Regions from separate parts of the Nostoc sp. DedVER02 genome, predicted to be linked through region 1. Evidence: predicted binding sites of a transcription regulator. Region 1 holds the regulator's gene; each other region holds the start of a gene.

Region 1 (3,286 bases):
CAGCTAGTCGATGTGCGAGAACCAGAAGAATTGGCGATCGCTAACATTGAGGGCTTTGTCAACCTACCCTTGAGTCAATTTGCCGAATGGGGACATGAAATACCTACCCTCTTCAACCCTGAAGCTGAAACCCTTGTGTTATGCCATCACGGTATCCGCTCTGCCCAAATGTGCCAGTGGTTAATTGCTCAAGGTTTTACAAATGTGCAAAATATTTCGGGTGGTATTGATGCTTACTCTGTCTTAGTAGACCATTCAATTCCCCAGTATTAGCTTGCGTTTAGGTGCATTACTCAGATGGAACTTAATTCCATCTGGCTTTTGATATTGTGAGAATAGTACTAAATTAACTTAGAAACTTGCCAGAAAAGCTTGTAACTTTCTACAGTAGTTACATAACTTACTGAACTTTCCGACCTAAATCTTAGCTAAGATAGCCGCAAAAATACGTATACAACAATACTTTTATAAGTGTAGAATCATGCAAAAATAAGGCGGAAAAAGATGTTGTATCAAACTATCAGCTTGCGCTGCAAAGCCTAGATTCTATTTAGAGCGCACTTTTAAAAAATGGTGTACATGAACCTTAAAATTAGCGATCGCAATATAATTGTATAATTTATTATCTTAATAAATTATTAATACTCTTCGTTTTCAATCAAATCTACAAATTTTCCAGAATTTGATTAAAATTTGCCTCTAGCAAAAGATGTCCTATGGAAGTCCAGTTAACAAATCGACAACAGCATATACTTTGGGCAACAGTACGTCACTACATTGCTACGGCAGAGCCTGTTGGTTCAAAGGCTTTGGTCGAGGAGTACGATCTAGGCGTAAGTTCAGCCACAATTCGCAATGTAATGGGCGTTTTAGAAAAGTCTGGATTACTTTACCAACCGCACGCCTCTGCCGGACGAGTGCCTTCAGATTCAGGTTATCGCATTTATGTTGACCAGCTAATTACACCTTCTCTGCGTTCGCGCAGCGTGTCGCAGACAGACGCTCGTAGCTTGCTTCCCCAAAGTGGTACGGAAATAGGACGAGAAGTAGAGATGGCATTGCAAAAGCGTCTCCAGTGGGAAGATTGGAGTTTGGAAACGCTACTGCAAGGAGCCGCACAAATTTTAGCAACCTTGAGTGGTTGTATTAGCTTGATTACGATGCCGCAAACGACAACAGCGCTATTGCGACATCTGCAATTAGTGCAAATTGAAGCTGGGCGGATCATGTTAATTGTTGTTACCGATGGTTACGAGACACATTCCAAGTTGATGGATTTGTCACCAATACCAGAGGAAACACAACGGGATTCGGAGGTAATCGATCGCGAGTTGCAAATTGTTTCTAACTTTTTGAATACCCACTTGCGGGGGCGAAGTCTGCTGGAATTAGCCAACCTCAACTGGAGCGAACTAGATCAGGAGTTCCAACGCTACGGGGAATTTCTGAAAAATTCAGTTGCCGAATTGACTCGTCGCACTCATGCACCGACAGCAACCCAAATTATGGTTCGGGGTGTGTCAGAAGTTTTGCGCCAGCCGGAATTTTCTCAGTTACAGCAGGTACAAACGATTATCCACCTGTTGGAAGAAGAACAAGACCAACTATGGCGATTAATATTTGAAGAACCAGAGCTTGAGGATGTGGGTAAGTCAAAAGTAACCGTTCGCATTGGCGCAGAAAATCCATTAGAACCGATCCGCACCTGTACTTTAATTTCTTCCAACTATCGCCGAGGTTCAATACCAGTAGGAAGTGTGGGAGTTTTGGGCCCAACGCGCCTAGATTATGAAAGCGCGATCGCAGTTGTGGCATCTGCTGCTGATTACCTCTCAGAAGCCTTCAGTTATTTCAATCCTTAAGGTAAGGTTTAGAGATAAGCTGCTACAAGTCTAAATGAGTGAATAATGCGATCGCAGGCAGATAGGCAATTTGTAGTGGCAAAATCAATAATTAATCCTACTTAAATCTTTCATGGTTAGAAAAATCGCCTTTGGCTTCCTGTGGTTAGGATTCACTATCTATGCTTTTTTCCTCGCTCCTCCTGAGCAACCCGGTACATTCGAGTTAATTAAAAACCTTTCTACTGGACAGTGGCAAGGTATTAACCCGTTAGTCATAGCACTATTTAACCTCATGGGTGTCTGGCCTCTCATCTACAGTGCAGTGGTGTTTATTGATGGCAGAGGACAAAAAATACCTGCTTGGCTATTTGCTACAGCCTCTTTTGGAGTCGGAATGTTTGCCTTGTTACCCTACCTAGCCCTTAGAGAACCAAATAATCAGGTTGTCGGTAAAAAGAATATCTTACTCAAGCTGCTAGATTCTCGTGTGACTGGGATTGCGTTGACTGTAACCACAGTTATTTTAGTTGCCTACGGCTTAAAAGGAGGAAATTGGGGCAGTTTTGTGCAACAGTGGCAAACAAACCGCTTTATCAATGTAATGAGTTTAGATTTTTCTCTACTTGGCCTTTTATTTCCAGCTTTGCTAGGGGATGATATGGCGCGTCGCGGTTGGAAAAATCCACAGATATTCTGGCTAATCGCGTTGATACCGCTATTTGGGCCATTGATTTATTTGTGTGTGCGTCCACCTCTACCAGAAGTCGGTGTAGAAACAATACCCAGTCAGCAGCCAGTTGCAAATTAAAGCACTTTTTAATTCGTAATTAAAGAGTGTAAGGGCAATTCATGAATTGCCCCTACCTGAGAATAATGGTTTTGATTTTAGTTATTTTTTGCGTAAGTCTCAGAGGATGTCCGAAAAGTATGTCCAATCAACAAGAAGCTTTAATTTATAACTCCTGAAAGCGGATGCAACATTGTTAAATGAAAGCTATGTCTAGTTTCCGATTTCAGATACCGTTCTTGCAAAGGTTGCCACTGCTGCCACGACTGGTAACGATTTTCTGTTAATAAAGTAGCAAGAGTAGGTAACTCAGTCTTAATTTCTGATTTGAATACATTTGTCAGCCAATCGGTTAATACCGCACTATCTTGCATCGTACCCAAAATTTCTTGGATATTTTTCACTTCTGTCATATAAGATGCGTAAGACTCACCATATAAGTCAGTAAATAATTCCATTTGGTAACGGATACGTTTAGCTTCTTTTCGCAAACTATGAAGAATTTCCCCTTCTTTTGTCAATTGCTGTTCAATTTTTTTTGGTTCCCAGTTATGCTTAACTTTTATTTCTGATTCCACAACTTGAGTGCCAATTAGCCAACCTGGATGTAGCAAAAAATTACTTACTTCTGGTAATAGTAAATCTGGGAGAACTC
Region 2 (3,286 bases), on a different contig from region 1:
TAGTAGCGTTCAGCGCGTCTTCAATCCGCAGTTTACGGTCTTTGAGTTCGGTTTCGGTTGCCGCACCCACTTTAATCACTGCCACACCGCCAGCAAGCTTGGCGATGCGTTCTTGCAGTTTTTCTTGATCGTATTCAGAATCGGTTTCTTCCAACTGCCTGCGAATTTGACCAATCCGCTTTTGTACCTCTGGCTTGGTGACACTGCCAGCTACAATGGTGGTGCTTTCTTTGTCAATGGTGATTTTGCGGGCAGTTCCCAGCGCTTCTAAAGAAGCGGTATCCAAACTTAAACCGATTTCTTCAGAAATTAATTGCCCATCGGTGAGAATAGCAATATCTTCTAACAAAGCTTTGCGGCGATCGCCAAATCCAGGCGCTTTGATTGCAGCCACAGCAAGTACACCCCGCGCTTTGTTCACTACCAAAGTTGCCAAAGCATCACCTTCGACATCTTCAGCGATGATTAACAAGGGCTGACCAGAACGGGCGACTTTTTCCAAAACTGGTACTAAATCTTGGATGCTGCTGATTTTTTTATCTGTCACCAAGATTCGGGCGTTTTCAAATTCTACGATTTGCCGCTCGTTGTTGGTGACGAAGTAGGGAGAAATATAACCTCTGTCAATCTGCATCCCTTCAACTACTTCTAGTTCAGTGGTGAGGGATTTGGATTCTTCAACGGTAATGACACCATCTTTGGTGACTTTTTCCATTGCTTGAGCTAACATTTGGCCAACTTCTTCATCGTTACCAGCAGAGACAGTGGCAACTTGAGCGATCGCACTTCCTTCGACTGGCTTGGCTATCCTGGCAATTTCTTTTACCAGTGCTTCCACAGTTTTGTCGATCCCGCGTTTCAAGCTAACTGGGTTACTACCTGCCGCGACGTTCTTCAAACCTTCCCGAATCAAGGCTTGTGCTAAAACTGTGGCGGTAGTAGTACCATCCCCAGCCACATCTTTAGTTTTTGAGGCTACTTCCTGAATGAGTCTTGCACCAGTATTTTCCAAAGGATCTTCTAATTCAATTTCCTTGGCAACAGTGATACCATCGTTGACAATTTGAGGTGCGCCAAATTTTTTCTCTAAAAGGACATTGCGACCTTTCGGCCCCAAGGTGATTTTTACGGCATCGGCAAGGGCGTTAACACCCCTTTCTAGAGCTCGCCGCGATTCCTCGTCAAATGCAATAATTTTCGCCATGTTTTATTTCTCTAGCGCTTCCATTAGACAATTTAGCACTCACAGGGCAAGAGTGCTAATCTCTAAAGTTACAAATGGAAATAAAAAATAAAAAATTGATTAATATACAGGTGATGCTCATATTAGATACTGGCAGTAATGCTTGAATTGGGAGATGAATCTAGACAACTCCCTTAAATACCTTGGTATTGCCGACCCTAGCGGCACCGGCTGGTTGGCAGTAGTATTTACGTTTCTCTTGGCTTGGCTTGTAACGTGGCGTTCAATTCCGACAGTCCGCAAATTCGCCTTGCGAGTAGGTTGGGCTGACCAACCCAACGCTCGGCGACTCAATCGAGAACCTTTACCCAATGCAGGGGGGCTGGCTATCTACGCGGGTGTAATTGCCGCGCTGGTATTAGCTAGCCTTTTACGACCGATCGAACTCCAAAACGTATTGGCTCAGGTGCTCACTATTCTGTTGGGGGGTTCGATATTAGTCCTTGTGGGTTTTATCGACGATCAGTTCGGCTTACCGCCCTCTATTCGATTGTGGGCACAAATCGTCACGGCACTTTTGTTGGTAGCTAATGGTATCAGTGTCAAAGTTATGTTTGGGACTCCCATCGACTCACTTCTGTCTATGTCGCTGACAGTACTGTGGGTAGTAGGGATTACCAACGCCATCAACTTGATGGATGGAATGGATGGTTTGGCAGGAGGAATCAGCTTTATTACCGCCATGAGTTTATTGGGGGTTGCAGCCCAATTTAACAATCGTGCGGCGGCAATTTTGGTACTTGCAGCCTTGGGAGGTGCTGCATTAGGCTTTTTGCGCCATAACTTCCATCCTTCACGGATTATTATGGGTGATGCCGGAGCGTATTTTTTTGGCTATGTGCTGGCAGCAACTAGTATTTTAGGCAAACTACAACAAAACACAATTTATGCCCTAATTCCCACAGTTTTATTTCTATTGTTGCCAGTGCTAGACACCACCCAAGTATTTGTACGGCGGTTACTAGCTGGAAATAACCCTCTGAGTACTCCTGGCAAAGATCATCTGCATCACCGCTTACTTGCTTGGGGACTCTCCCAGCGCCATGCTGCGTTCACACTTTGGTCAATTACCTTATTTTTTAATTTGCTGGCGATGAGAATACAAGGCATGAGTTTGGCTGTGATGCTGGCTACCGCCAGTAGTATTATTATTCTTTTGGGTTTTACTGTCTGGCAAAGGATACGCCAACAACCTTAGTTGCTTGTAGGGTTGGCATTGCAATGCTAGCCCTACTATGGTTTTTTCTCTGTGGTGTATGTATACTAAGCTGTTGTGTTTTTAATTTGCACATTGAGACAGCAGGGGAGCAGAGGAGAGGGTTTACAGGTTTTGCCTAAAAGATTATGAGGCAACTTGTAGGCGCGACAGCTTACGACTGAATTTTAGATTTTAGATTTTAGATTTTGTTGAAGCAGCACTCCAAAAAATAAATTATCCAAAATTATTTGTATATATTTGTATATAAATAGGGGCGCACAACTAGCTGTGCGCCCCTATTTATGTAAAATCTCAAATTATTTATTCAGAGCAATTGTATTTATTGATTGCTTAAACTATTTACGCCATTACCATACCGCCATCAACATTAAAAACTTGTCCAGTGATGTAGTTAGCGGCGGGATCGGCAGCGAGGAAGCGCACCATCCCAGCAACTTCTTCGGGCTGGCCGAAGCGACCGAGGGGTATAAATTTCAGAATATCTTCGGGGTTGTTGAGATCGCTGGTCATATCGGTGGCGATGAAGCCAGGGGCGACAGCGTTAACGGTGATGCCGCGAGTAGCCAGTTCTTTGGCAACGCTTTTGGTGAAGCCGATTACACCTGCTTTGGCGGCGCTGTAGTTGGACTGACCTGGGTTGCCCATTTGCCCCGCAACGGAGGTAATGTTAATAATTCGCCCCGATCGCTGCTTAAGCATAATTTTACTGACGTTGCGTGTACATAAAAAAACACCAGTCAGGTTAAGGTCTATCACAGCTTGCCAATCTTCTGGCTTCAAACGCAAAAGCAGTGTGTCGCGGGTAATTCCTGCATTATTGACTA
Region 3 (3,286 bases), 110 kb from region 1:
TCTTCAGCAATTTCCCGGTTAGCTAAACCCCTAGCAACAAACTGGACTACTTTCAGTTCCGTTGGGGTTAATTGCACATCGAAGGGAACCTGGATACGGGAACCGTTTTCGCCTCCTTTAGCTTGGTGTTCTTTCCAACGGATAGTTTGTTTCAGCGAGGACTCAACTTGGGCTACGAGTTCTTCTGGTTCAAAGGGTTTGACCATATAAACATCAGCACCTTTATTCAGACCCTTAACTCGGTCTGCACTTTGTCCCTTAGCTGAAAGGAAAAGAACCGGAATCCAGCTGGTGCGTTCGTTTTGCCGGACTTGTTCCACAAAAGTATATCCGTCCATTTCCGGCATCATCACATCGCAGATAATCATGTCTGGAACATCTTGCTCTAAAATTTCCAGAGCTTCACGTCCATTTTCGGCGGTGATGACTTCGTATCCCCGGAATTCTAAGTAATCCTTCACCAGCAAGATGAGGTTAGGGTCATCATCAATCAATAGAAGTCGTTTGTGATCTTTCATGCTGGGCTCTTTCATAGCAGTGGCACTTGTCGCGCTTCGGTCCATCAAAGTCTTGAATATTTATCCTCTATGGTGGGTTATTTCGAGATGTGTCCTTTTTCCTACTTAACTTGCCTTTGCTGTCTCGAAGCCTCAAAAATGCCGAGCATTTTTAAGAGACTAATAGCTCGATAGCAAAAGTCCAGCAAGGATACGTATAGCAGTAGTATCTATAATGCGCTATTATATATCGCATTGAAAGTGACGGGCGAAAAAACACTGATTAAATAATAATCCTTCTGACTCACAAGTAAGTATTGGCTTAAAGATGACCCTACCTTAAAACCAACCCGCACTTTCTTAAACCTTACTGCTGTTCCATATCCTTCAATTGTTAAGCCTCTATGAGGTGTTCACAAGAAACTAAGGAAGTTTCTGGCAAAGAATGGTTTCAAAATACATATTCTTCTACCACCTTATTGCCTATCTAAGTGTTCTTGGATGATCTGCTCAATAACTTCCAGGTTTGCTTGGCGATACCAGACACCATCAATGTAAACCACCATTATGAGTTTAGAACAACAAACGCGCAAGCCGTTGGCTTTAGTTGTATAGACGCATAAGGAATAATTCTGTTGCGACTTATCAAGTTTTAAGTCTTTAAGTCGCTCTTTTAAGTATTCCCAGGATTCCAGACTAGCTGATTTTGAGCAGCAATTAGCAATTGTCTGGTCAGCGCAAATAAAAATGTGTCGCTGAATTTTTGCAAGTCCTAAACTTTCTACACCATTACTCAGGCCTTATATTCTAGAGACTTAGTGGCTTTTGGGATTTGATGGCTTGACTGGATCACTGTATTGTTACTTATCGGGCGGCTCCCTGATTACAGTTCTATAACAATTTCCAAGCTTTGCAAATAAAGTTGACTGAAAAGGGAATGGAAAATTGGGAAAACTCTTCATTACTCTCAACTTCCTTTAACCATATAAAAGTATACGTAACTTACGAAGCAGAACCCGCAGAGTAAAAATAATTAGGCATTTGTACTTAAGTAGAACGATGCTCTTATAGTTCGGGAACCCGTACTAAAGAAATTCTTGCCATTAGATGCAACTTTTCGGTAAATTAGCACTCAGGGGTTGAGAGTGCTAATCTCTGGAGAAAATAATTATGGCAGCTTTATCTTTAAGCGTTTCTACAGTTAAACCTTTGAGCGATCGCGTTTTCGTAAAAGTGAATGCTTCAGAGGAAAAGACCGCAGGTGGTTTGTATTTGCCCGATACTGCCAAGGAAAAGCCCCAGGTAGGGGAAGTAGTGGCCCTTGGCCCTGGCAAGCGTAACGATGATGGTAGCCGTCAGGAATTGGAAATTAAAGTCGGCGATAAGGTGCTTTACTCCAAGTACGCTGGTACTGACATCAAGCTCGGTACCGAAGAATATGTACTGCTTTCTGAAAAAGATATTTTAGCAGTTGTTGTTTAGTGGTCATTAGTCATTGGTCATTAGTCATTAGCCAATGACAAAAGACAAATGACGAAAGACAAATGACGAAAGACAAATGACAAAAGACAAATGACAAAGGACAACTAACAATTATGGCAAAGCGCATTATCTACAACGAAAACGCCCGTCGCGCCTTGGAACGAGGCATTGACATTCTGGCTGAGGCTGTAGCTGTTACCCTTGGCCCCAAAGGTCGTAACGTAGTCCTAGAAAAGAAATTTGGCGCACCGCAAATTGTTAATGACGGTGTAACGATCGCTAAAGAAATCGAATTAGAAGACCACATTGAAAACACTGGTGTAGCTCTGATTCGTCAAGCTGCTTCTAAGACCAATGATGCTGCGGGCGATGGTACCACCACTGCCACCGTTTTAGCTCATGCGATCGTTAAAGAAGGCTTGCGGAACGTTGCAGCTGGTGCTAACGCAATTTCCCTGAAGCGTGGTATTGACAAAGCTGCCAGCTTCCTGGTAGAGAAAATTGCTGAACACGCCCGTCCAGTAGAAGATTCCAAAGCTATTGCCCAAGTTGGTGCGATCTCGGCTGGTAATGACGAAGAAGTTGGTCAGATGATTGCCCAAGCAATGGACAAGGTGGGCAAAGAAGGCGTAATTTCCCTAGAAGAAGGGAAATCTATGTTCACCGAGTTGGAAATCACTGAAGGGATGCGCTTTGACAAAGGCTATATCTCTCCCTATTTTGCCACCGACGCAGAACGGATGGAAGCGGTTTTTGATGAGCCTTTCCTCCTGTTGACTGACAAGAAAATTGCTTTGGTACAAGACCTTGTACCAGTATTAGAGCAAGTAGCTCGTGCTGGTCGTCCTTTGGTGATTATCGCTGAAGATATTGAAAAAGAAGCTTTGGCAACCTTGGTAGTAAACCGTTTGCGCGGTGTGCTGAATGTGGCTGCTGTTAAGGCTCCTGGCTTTGGCGATCGCCGCAAAGCACTACTAGAAGACATCGCCGTTTTAACTGGTGGTCAACTAGTTACCGAAGATGCTGGTCTGAAGCTAGATAACACCAAGCTGGATAGCCTGGGTAAAGCTCGCCGGATCACCATTACCAAGGACAGCACCACAATTGTTGCCGAAGGTAACGAAGCTGCTGTTAAAGCTCGTGTCGAACAGATTCGTCGTCAAATCGATGAAACCGAATCTTCCTACGACAAAGAGAAATTACAAGAACGTCTTGCTAAACTCTCTGGTGGTGTTGCTGTAGTAAAAGTTGGTGCAGCCACCGAAACCGAAATGAAAGACAAGAAACTGCGCCTAGAAGACGCTATC

What was found. Region 1 encodes HrcA, which represses chaperone genes, less so after heat shock. Its sites were predicted from a motif close to TTAGCACTCNNGANTCNNGAGTGCTAA; they were not measured.
Region 2: a site for HrcA is predicted at 1,237-1,263, ahead of groL (chaperonin GroEL). Genes of this name have one in related genera too.
Region 3: a site for HrcA is predicted at 1,623-1,649, ahead of groES (co-chaperone GroES). Genes of this name have one in related genera too.

Annotation. Positions count from the first base shown of each region.
Region 1 is NZ_JAVRCP020000006.1:154,049-157,334, forward strand. It holds gene RMZ41_RS09820 (rhodanese-like domain-containing protein) at 1-273, shown strand, start outside; gene hrcA (heat-inducible transcriptional repressor HrcA) at 717-1,862, shown strand; gene RMZ41_RS09830 (DUF2834 domain-containing protein) at 1,975-2,652, shown strand; gene RMZ41_RS09835 (CHAD domain-containing protein) at 2,793-3,286, opposite strand, start outside.
Region 2 is NZ_JAVRCP020000039.1:32,311-35,596, reverse strand. It holds gene groL (chaperonin GroEL) at 1-1,204, opposite strand, end outside; gene RMZ41_RS26530 (MraY family glycosyltransferase) at 1,359-2,441, shown strand; gene fabG (3-oxoacyl-[acyl-carrier-protein] reductase) at 2,802-3,286, opposite strand, start outside.
Region 3 is NZ_JAVRCP020000006.1:46,613-49,898, forward strand. It holds gene RMZ41_RS09380 (response regulator transcription factor) at 1-563, opposite strand, end outside; gene groES (co-chaperone GroES) at 1,668-1,979, shown strand; gene groL (chaperonin GroEL) at 2,093-3,286, shown strand, end outside.